Linked DNA regions of Chloroflexus aurantiacus J-10-fl. The protein of the gene in region 2 interacts with the protein of the main gene of each other region in a pairwise test. Links are inferred from orthologs where the notes say so. Each region holds a gene or a part of one and is shown on either strand. Other genes may lie near its edges.

Evidence for each region.
Region 1: the proteins of ligA (region 2) and CAUR_RS14485 interact in binary tests that used the Escherichia coli proteins (3 or more experiments, as listed by UniProt). The link is inferred for Chloroflexus aurantiacus J-10-fl from one-to-one orthologs.

The regions. Positions count from the first base shown.
Region 1 is NC_010175.1:3,690,119-3,695,420, reverse strand. Bases 636-4,210 are described here. They hold CAUR_RS14485 (leucine--tRNA ligase), read left to right. Parts: upstream 636-1,007; coding sequence 1,008-4,010; downstream 4,011-4,210. Other genes in these bases: CAUR_RS21925 (hypothetical protein), read left to right, coding at 4,067-4,210; CAUR_RS14490 (hypothetical protein), read right to left, coding at 716-979. In the rest of the region: more of CAUR_RS21925, read left to right, coding at 4,211-4,492.
Region 2 is NC_010175.1:303,884-309,181, reverse strand. What follows is about bases 1,469-4,390. They hold ligA (NAD-dependent DNA ligase LigA), read right to left. Parts: upstream 4,034-4,390; coding sequence 1,904-4,033; downstream 1,469-1,903. Also shown: CAUR_RS01230 (zinc-dependent metalloprotease), read left to right, coding at 1-797; CAUR_RS01220 (M24 family metallopeptidase), read right to left, coding at 4,418-5,298. UniProt on the Escherichia coli protein: DNA ligase that catalyzes the formation of phosphodiester linkages between 5'-phosphoryl and 3'-hydroxyl groups in double-stranded DNA using NAD as a coenzyme and as the energy source for the reaction.

The sequences.
Region 1 (5,302 bases), 3.4 Mb from region 2 along the record:
CCTGGCCAGATTACACCAGGACATCCATATGGTTGTATTGTGCAGCATGGTTCTGTATCATGCCACCGGTTAAGCGACGTAGAGAATACCAGTGCCAACCATATCCCTTGCGTTTCCTGCTTCAACATATCACGCTACTGCTCTCATCGTCAAGAGGCGATCTTGCAAACATCATCCTAAACCCTCGCCTGGATGTACGCCACCATCCGCCTGAAACACGCTTCCATCCGTATCGGAAAAGCGTTATACTCTGCAACAAACATCACCCTAATGCGATAGGCGCCTGTCGGGCTCCGAGAGTACATCTATATCTCCACCACTATCTCAACCCAGACCCCGGCAGACCTGCGTTTTAGCTGTCGAAAACCCGGCACGGTTGACTCTGTTCGCGCCGTTAGGGATACGGTGGAGGTGATCGTCGGCTGTACGTGTATGTTGATGTTCTGGCTGCGCTATGGTAGTGGGTGAAGGGCATCGAACGGTGAACGCCGCCGGTGTGCGACAGTAGTGGCATAACGGAATACGTAGCGTACTCTTCTGGGCGTGAACGACCAGAACCCATGTAATGTACGCAATGGATATAGTTTCCCAACCGGATGACCCACAACGCATAGTTTGGCGTGCGACGCGGGTGCCTCTGGCTGGCAACAGTATTGTCTCCGAAACGCGATCCCACTGCGTGCGGAGCAGGAACACTGGTTCGGCACTTCCGCACTCAGGGATGGTGCAGGATGATCGTCGGATCACAGGTCATGAACGCTATGACACCAGATGTGATACGATACCACCCTCTGTGCCCCTGTAGTGCCCCCTCCCGGCAATCACTTTTTTGCGCCAAATCTTCAGATGATGCTATAATGCAACCAATATCTGCACGCTCTAATGATCGAAACTTGTAGCGGAAGGAGGTGAGCATATGGCAGACCCCAGCCTTGATGACCTTTGTTGCCATCAGCATTTGTGTTTGTTCCGTCTTCATTTGCTCACCTCTGGAGGTATCACACCGTATGAGCGACGTCAAAGTAGAAAAAACTCCGATTGAACGCTACGATCCTGCCGCAATTGAGACCAAATGGCAGAACCGTTGGGCTGCCGACCAACTGTACCGCACACCACCAATTGATCCCGCCAAACCAAAATATTATGTGCTTGATTTCTACCCCTATCCCAGTGGCGATGGTCTGAGCGTCGGGCACTGCCGTAATTACGTCCCAACCGATGTCGTCGCACGCTACTACCGCATGCGCGGCTACAACGTCTTGCATCCGATGGGGTGGGATGCCTTTGGCCTGCCAACCGAAAATGCCGCGATTAAGACCAAAACCAATCCGGCGGTATTGACCCGCCGCTACAGCGCCAACTACAAACGACAGATGAATATGCTCGGCCTCAGTTACGACTGGGACCGTGAAATTACGTCTTCCGAACCCGATTACTATCACTGGACACAGTGGATTTTCCTGCGCCTCTACCACTCCTGGTACGACCGACGGGTTGATAAGGCGCGTCCCATTCACGAGCTGGAAGCTGAACTGGCCGAATATGGCACCAGCCGTCTTGATCTGCCACTCACCGAACCCCAGGTCACAGCGGAAGAATGGCGCCAGGCCACGCCCTTGCAACGGCAAGAGATTCTGCGCCGTTTTCGGCTGGCCTACCGCAGCGAAGCCGTTGTTAACTGGGACCCGGTGGATAAGACCGTGCTGGCCAATGAAGAGGTCTTGCCCGACGGAACGGCATGGCGGAGCGGCGCCAAAGTTGAGCGCAAGGTGCTCAAACAATGGTTTTTCCGCATTACGGCTTACGCCGACCGTCTGGATCGCGATCTGGACACAGTCGACTGGCCGGCGAAGATCGTCACCATGCAGCGCAACTGGATCGGGCGCTCGCGTGGTGCCGAGGTCGTCTTCCACACCGAAGCCGGCGATCCCATCATCGTGTTCACGACTCGTCCTGACACGCTGTGGGGTGCCACCTTCATGGTGCTCTCGCCCGAACATCCGCTGGTCGCGAAGCTGACGACGGATGCGCAGCGTGAACAGGTCGAAGCGTATATTGCGCAGGCTCGTAATCGCCCCACAACAACGGCAGTTGCAGAAGAGAAGGAAAAAACCGGTGTCTGGACTGGTAGCTACGCGATCAATCCGGTAAATGGGGTCCGCATTCCGATCTGGATCGCCGATTACGTATTAATGGGGTACGGCACCGGTGCCATTATGGCGGTACCGGCCCACGACGAGCGCGACTTCGCCTTTGCGATCACGTATGGGCTGCCGATTATTCCGGTTATTGCCCGTTCTGATCAGGCGGCACGTTCTCTGGTGCGCGCCGGTACTGTGACTGATGATACGGCAGCGGCATTGCAGGCCGCGGGCTTTACCGTCACCCCGCAAGACAATGGCGATCTGCTGGTCGAATTGACCGCTGATCGCGTTGCTGAGTATGCCGCGTTGATCCAGCCTCGCTTGCGTTCAGGCTGGACCGAGGTGGTTGGATCGGGCTGGCTTTTCATCTTCCCCGATGAAGTCATCGCTCTTGAGTCAATAGCCGCCGATGAGCGCATTACAGCACGGTTGCGCGAGGGAACCGGTAATCCCCATCTGCCAACGGCGATGGCCTATCTGCATAGTATCGCCGCCTACCGCGATCTCGTGTATCACGACGAGTATGGCGTACCGATCCACTCTGGCCCGATCAACGGCGTACCGGCAGATCAGGCGGTAGAGCAGGCCATTGCCTACCTCGAACAGCAACGCATCGGCAAAGGTCGTACCAACTACAAGATGCGGGACTGGCTGATCAGCCGCCAGCGCTACTGGGGTACACCCATCCCGATCATTCACCGTGAAGATGGGCTTGAAATTGCGCTGGATGATCAGGATTTGCCGCTCACGCTGCCGAACGTCGAGAGCTACGAGCCAACCGCTACCGGCGAGTCACCACTGGCGCTAATCGACGAATGGGTCAACGTCACTCTCCCCGATGGCAGCCGCGGTCGTCGGGAGACGGATACAATGGGTACGTTTGCCTGTTCGTCGTGGTACTTCCTGCGCTTCGCCGACAACCACAACGATCAGGCCCTGGCCAGCCCGGAAGCGCTCAATTACTGGTTGCCGGTTGATATGTACGTCGGCGGTGCTGAACACGCTGTCATGCACCTGCTTTACGCCCGCTTCTGGACGAAGGTGCTCTACGATCTCGGTGTGGTGAATTTCTTTGAGCCATTCACCCGCCTGCGCAATCAAGGTCTGATCCTGGCCCCACCACGTGAGGTGAACGGCGAGATCGTGATCGAAAAGATGTCGAAGTCGAAGGGCAACGTAATTACACCCGATGAGGTGGTTGCCGAACACGGTGCCGATGCCCTGCGCGGCTACGAAGCCTTCATTTCAGACTTCGAGCTTTCGGTGCCCTGGAGTACCGATGGTGTACCCGGCGTAAAACGGTGGCTCGACCGGGTCTGGCGCATTGTGCTCTCCCCAACGGCTGAACGTGGTCAAACCAGTGCGGTCATGAACGAACGGCAACTGCGGCGGGTGACCCATCAGACCATTCAGCGCGTGGAAAACGATATTCTGAACTTTAAGTTCAATACGATGGTCGCGGCGCTGATGGAATTCACCAATACCCTCTATCGCGCCCGTGATGCCGGTCTGTCCGGAACACCGGCATGGCAAGAGGCGATTGAGACGTTGCTGCTGCTGATGGCACCGATCACACCGCATATCAGCGAGGAGCTGTGGGCACGCCTCGGCAAACCCTACAGTATCCACCAGCAACGCTGGCCGGTTGCCGATCCGGCAGTCGCCGCCGAGGAAGAGGTCGAGATTGTGGTGCAGGTGAACGGCAAAGTGCGTGGAAAATTGACCGTACCGGTCGATCTCGATGAAGCGCAACTCCGTGAGCTGGCACTAAATAACGAACGGGTACAGCAGTTTATTAACAGCAAGCCGATCCAAAACGTGATCGTTGTACCCCGGCGCCTGGTAAATATCGTCGTTGGCGCATAGGTTGCAGGATAGAGGAGGAGAGCCGCTGCCCGGCAACGGCTCTCCCTGATCTGGATATGAATCTGCCACCAATCCTGACTCACCGCGTCGTTCGCGCCTATCTTGTCATTGCGCTCGGCGCACTGCTCTTCTGGCTGCGCCGCATCTTCCTCCCTACCTTTTTTGAGCTACAGGGGGTCATGTTTGACATTGCGGTGCCCTCAGCACTCAACAGTTGCTACAACCGTCCGGCCCTGGCAACCTGTAGCGATGCCGTGATCGTCGTTCTAACCGTCTTCGGGGTCGTGGCTGCGGTTGGGTGGGGAAACCTGGCGATGACCGTCTTTGCACTTATTCTGGCAATTCCACCCCTTGCCCTCTACTTTGCGCTCAGCCCCATCTGGCCACCGCTGATTGCGCTGGCTTTCATTCCCATCGCGCTCGAATTCGGTCTCTGGTTTCTCTTTCCCCGCCAATCCGACACCCCCAACGATAGCGATTGATCACCAGCACGTTCCGGGTAATATGCGATTCTGCCTGCCGATGGTATCAGCGTCACGAATGTGCCAGCGCGATACGCCACTCGCTGAGTATACGATGGCCACTGACTCTTGAAGACACTATTCTGGGTGTCATCATCAATTATCGTGCCAACGGCTGATGCTGCGCCAACAGAACCACCACTCACTGCCTCTAAAAACACCTCAAGCGTTTCGTTCGGCTCAGGGATGTCATCGCCGATAACGACAACGATAATTGATGGCTTCTGATCATCGCGTGGAATGACCAGTTCGGCCGGTGTTGTCGCCTGATAGTCCTGACCGGGTGTCGCCGAAATTGGTTCAATCCGATAACGCACCCGCACATCGCGCTCACGATTGGTGGTACTGAGCGATAACGGAAACTCTAATTGCGTTGTCGCTCCCGAATTACCTTCATCTACGGCGGCTGGCCCAACACTCACGACGACCGTATCATCATCACGGATCGTCAACATCTGCACGGCATCAATCAGCTCGCCATTGGTAATACCGGTGAGTTGAAAACGAATCGTCTCATCCTCTTCAACAATGTCATCACCATACACCTCAATGGTAACAGTTGCAGTTGTGCCCGCCCGTGATCCGGCTGCAAACCGCAAGGTACCGGATGATCCACCTGGAACACCATAATCTCGATTACCCGCCGGGTATGTTCCGCCGGATTCAACCCGGTACGTCACCTCCACATCAAGTGCAGCATCTGTCAGCAGCTCGATGACTACATCACGGCGTGTTACCGCAGGCGGATTACCTTCATTGACCGGATCGATT
Region 2 (5,298 bases):
ACGAGAAGAACGGCGGTGGGCGGGGTGCACTCGGCGTGCTGATGAATGACGTTAGCAGCAAGCTCCTGGGCGTTCAGATTGGCGGCTTGCTCGGCTATCTGGCTCAACGGGTGCTCGGTCAGTACGATCTCAGTTTACTGTCGGCTGAGGCGACCGGCGGCTCACTCTATTTCGTGGAACCCAATATTGCCCGCGTCCAACAGCAACTGGGTCTGAGCGACGAGGATTTCCGGCTCTGGATTACGCTGCATGAAATGACCCATGCCTTCGAGTTTGAAGCCTACCCATGGGTGCGCACGTACTTCCGCGAGCTACTTGAGCAAAATTTTGCCCTCGTCAGTGGGCAAATGCTCAGTAGTGGCAATAGCCTGGTCGATATGCTCATGCGCCTCTTGCAAGGTATTGGGAGTGGTCAACACTGGATCGAGACCGTGTTAACACCTGAGCAGCGAGCGGTTTTTGACCGGATTCAGGCGCTGATGTCGCTGATCGAAGGCTACGGGAATCACGTGATGAATGCAGTTGGTCGCCGGTTGTTGCCCAGCTTCAACCAGATTGAGCAGCAGATTGCCCAGCGCCAACGCCAGCGCACCATGCTTGACCAGATGGTCTTCCGTCTGACCGGTCTCGATCTGAAGCTGGCTCAATATCAGCAGGGCGAGGCGTTTGTCAATGCGGTTGTCGCAGCGCGTGGCATTCAGTTTGCCAGCCGGGTATGGGAGCGACCGGAGAATCTGCCGTCGATGGATGAAATCCGCAATCCGGGGCAATGGATCGTGAGGATGGATCGGCAGTAGGCGAGGGTTGAAGTCGTTCTACCACATCTGGAAGTAGAGACAACTATCACCCTGGCCCTGACCGATACACACCGTGCGCAGACAATAGTCTGCCCCCTGGGAGCGCGCACCTTCGGCGCGCTCATCACCTGCACCAGCCCGCACCAGCGGGAGTCATTCGGTGCCGCTGCTTCCCGCCCCCGGCGGGGGCGGGTGAGGGTGGGGGTGTTTACACGTCCCGGCATCACACTCCAGCCTGGCCTCGCTCCGCTGGGGTGTGGGCGTTCTCCAGATAGCTCCCGATGACCTAAATCCCGCCCCCCTCCCAACCTCCCCCCGTTGGGGGGAGGAACGTACTTACCCAGGCGGCAATCTGGGCAAATTATTCTTTATCCCCTCCCAACCTCCCTCTGCTGGGGCTATGCATTACCCACATGTCACGCTGCGTTAGGCCGAGCTGCAAGCGCTCCCTGTGGAGGCATTCCATCCACCGCCGGCAGGGGCTGGCCATGACCGCTGGTGCGCAGGCTGGACGTCTTCCCCGTGGTCTGATCCAACGGTTACCTCCGCTGCTATCATCTATCATCCGCTTTCCGTTCGTGACGTACGACCCACGCGACAGCAGGGCGACGCGATAGTGCCCAGGATCGCGCACGATGAGATAGGTTCGACTGATGAGCGAAGCGGTTGACAACCTGGGTATGGGTAAGGCATAGCGCTGTGCGGGAGCGGGGAGCGTAGCGGCTGCGATTACCTCTGAACAACCATCGATTGCACGCGATGCAAGACATTCCCGTCCACCGCATCCCTTGGAAGGTCAGGTGAACGGCACAGGCACCGTCCGTAGGGGCGGGTTGAGAACCCGCCCCTACCGAACCCGCCCCTACACACTACCGGCACCAGCACGCTGTGGGGCAGGCTGCCGGCCTGCGCTCAGCCATCCCCATCATCAGGGGTACGTACCGGCACGGGTGTCCGCTGCAATCCGCGCCGGATCGTGTGTACGGCTGGCGCGGCAGCATGGCTGCCGCACTCCAAACCCTGCGCCACGCACATGATGCGTGTGTAAGGCAACCCATCCGGCACGTGCCGGCACGGCTGGAGCGGAGCACTGCCACGCCGTCGGGTCATTCTCCGTCAAGCGGTAAGAGCAACTGATTGCCGTCGGTGTTGGTTTCCGGTGGAGGTGGTGGTGGCGATGGTGGTGGTTCTGCCGTTGTTCCGATCAATGCCAGCAGACCGGCTTCGTCAATGACCGGAATCCCTAACTGGAGTGCTTTGGCGAGCTTACTCCCGGCATTAGCTCCGGCCACCACATAGCTGGTCTTTTTGCTCACACTATCGGTCACCTTACCGCCATGGGCAACAATGAGTGCGCTGGCTTGCTCACGGCTCAGCGAGGGTAGCGTTCCGGTCAAGACAAATGTCTTGCCGGCGAGGGTGTCGCTCTGGCGCGTTGGACCACTCACCCCACCCATCTGTACCCCGGCTGCCCGCAGCTTCTCTATCAGCGCCCGGTTTGCTGGACGTGAGAAGAAATCAACAATACTGGCCGCTACCACCGGGCCAATACCGGGAATCTGTTCCAGTTCTTCCTGGCGCGCTGCCATGATTGCGTCGAGTGATCCCAGCGCCGCAACAAGAGTTTGGGCGGCGACGGTGCCGACGTAGCGGATACCCAGCCCGACCAGGAGCCGGTCGAGTGGCCGTTGCCGGGCAGCGTCAATGGCGGCGAGCAGGTTGGCGATCCGTTTCGGGCCGAATCCCTCCAGTTCTGCCAGTTGATCGGCTTTCAAGAAGAAAATGTCTGCTACATCACGAATGAGACCGCGCTGGACGAAGAGTTCTGCCTGTCGCTCACCCATCCCAACAATGTCGAGGGCTGATCGGCTGACGAAGTGTTCGACCCGGCGTACCAGTTGGGCCGGGCAGATGCTGAAATTGTTGCAGCGCCAGGCCGCCTCACCTTCTTCGCGTTCAAGCGGTGAGCCACAGGCCGGGCAATGGGTTGGAAATTGCCAGGGCCGCTCACTGCCATCGCGACGGGCGATCACCGGGCCGACCACGTAGGGTATCACGTCACCGGCGCGTTTGACGATGACATAATCGCCGATCCGAATGTCGCGCTGGGCAATGTAATCGGCGTTGTGCAAACTGGCGTTTCGTACTGTCACACCGCCGATCTGTACCGGCTCCAGTTCAGCGTTGGGTGTGACGACGCCGGTACGACCAACATTGACCGTAATATCGAGCAAGCGGGTGATCGCTTCGCGGGCCGGGAATTTGAAGGCAATTGCCCAACGGGGATCGCGCCCGACAACACCCAGTTCGCGTTGCTGGGCGAAATCATCGATCTTGATCACTACCCCATCGGCTTCGTAAGGTAGATCGTCACGTTTGGCCATCCAGGCTTCGCAATAGGCCAGGACTTCAGCGAAGTCGGTGAAGCGGCGAACATCCTGGTTGACTGGAAAGCCGAGTGCGCGCAGATAGCGGAGCGTTTGCCATTGACTGCTGAGCGAAATGCCTTCAACGACGCCAACACCGTAGGCAAAGAAGCGGAGCGGACGGGCCGCGGTAATTGTGGGGTCTTTCTGGCGTAACGAGCCGGCAGCAGCGTTGCGTGGGTTCGCGAAGATTTTCTCTCCTGCGGCGGCAAGCCGATCATTCAGCGTCTCAAAATCAGCCGTGCGCATGTAGACTTCGCCCCGCACCTCTATCGTGGTCGGCAATGTCGTCGGCAAGTCATCATCTTGGGGCGTACTGGTCGCTTGAAGTGTCAGCGGGATACTGCCGATGGTGCGCAGATTTGCCGTCACGTCTTCGCCAACCTCACCGTCGCCACGGGTGGCCCCCTGCACCAAGCGGCCATCGCGGTAGGTCAGAGCAACGGCCAGACCGTCAATCTTTGGCTCGACCACATAGGCTACTATGGCATCGGGGCCAAGGAGTCGTAGTACCCGATCCCGCCATGCCAGGAGATCAGCCTTCGTAAAGGCATTACCGAGTGATAACATCGGCTGCGGGTGTTGTACTTTGGCAAACTGAGATGCAGGTGTCCCGCTTACCCGTTGGGTTGGCGAGTCGGGGGTGATTAACTCTGGGTGTGCCGCCTCCAATGCGCGCAATTCAGTCATCAGCGCATCGTATTCAGCATCGCTGACGATGGGATCGTCGAGCACGTAGTAGTGATAGTCGTAGCGGCGGATCAGGCTGCGTAGCTCGTTGATGCGATCAGCGACAGTCGTATGGCTCATTGGAAACTCCACGGTTACGGTAGAAGTTCGTCGGAGGTACTATAAAAAAATGGTCTAAAGTAGTACCGTTGGGGGGTTGCCAAAAAGTAAAAGAACCGTTATCATACAGACACCCCCCCCACACGAGACCCGCTGGCAGTTGCCAGGGGGTTTCGTGTTTCTCCAGCATTTTTTATACGAACATACGTGCATTATTGTAGCACAGGTTTTCGGGAACGATGTCGGAGTCGCGTTATGATACGCCCATCGCGTGTGGGGCGATGCGAATACGCCGGCAACGATATGTGTGTACGGCGATAACCACTTGCTGGTTGAAACGCCACAGGCTACCCTGTGGCGTCCCAGGATCAGGGTGGCTGGCGATCTTGTGTGGCAAGTGCCTGATTACTTCGGTGCCTGTGACAACACCTCGTAACCATTGGTCGTGATGAGGACCAAATCCTCAATCCGCACCCCACCCCATTCCGGCAGGTAGATGCCCGGTTCGATAGAAGTCACCATTCCGGCCTGCAACGGCGGACTGGGAGGTGCGTCAGGGGCGGTAATTCGGAGCCAGGGTGCTTCATGGATCACCAGACCAACGCCGTGGCCGAGGCTGTGCGCGATGCCTTCAGCGTAGCCGGCCTCACCGATAACGCGGCGAGCGATGGCATCAGCTTCAGACCACGGTAATCCAGGGCGAAGGGCTTGCATGGCAGCCTGTTGTGCCTTGAGGGTTGCCGCATACACTGCTCGAAAGGTGTCGTCGGGTTGACCGAGCACAATCGTGCGAGTCAAATCGGCGTGGTAGCCATCAAGACGGGCCCCCATATCGATGATGATCGGTTGGCCTTCCCCCAAAACATCATCACCCGGCGTATGATGTGGACGGGCACTATTGCGACCCGCAGCCACGATAATCGGGAAAGACGGCCCTTCGGCACCCAGGTCGTGCAGTGCTACTTCGAGGCGCCATGCCGCTTCACGCTCGGTCATGGTAGGGGTGAGTGCGGGTAGCACTGCGGCCAGGGCAGCATCGGTGATGGCGGCGGCCCGGCGCAGCAGCGCAATTTCTTCCTCATCCTTGACCATCCGTAGTTCTTCCACAATATTCTCGGTGGGAACCAGCTCGATAGCATTGCCAAGCGCGGCGGTGTACTGACGATGCTCGGCAACGGTCATAACCGCCGCTTCAAAGCCCAATCGTTTGATGCCCAGTTCGCTCGCCAGATCAGCGATCAGGGCGGTCATTGGTCTGGCCGGAGGACGTACCTCACGCAGGGTAA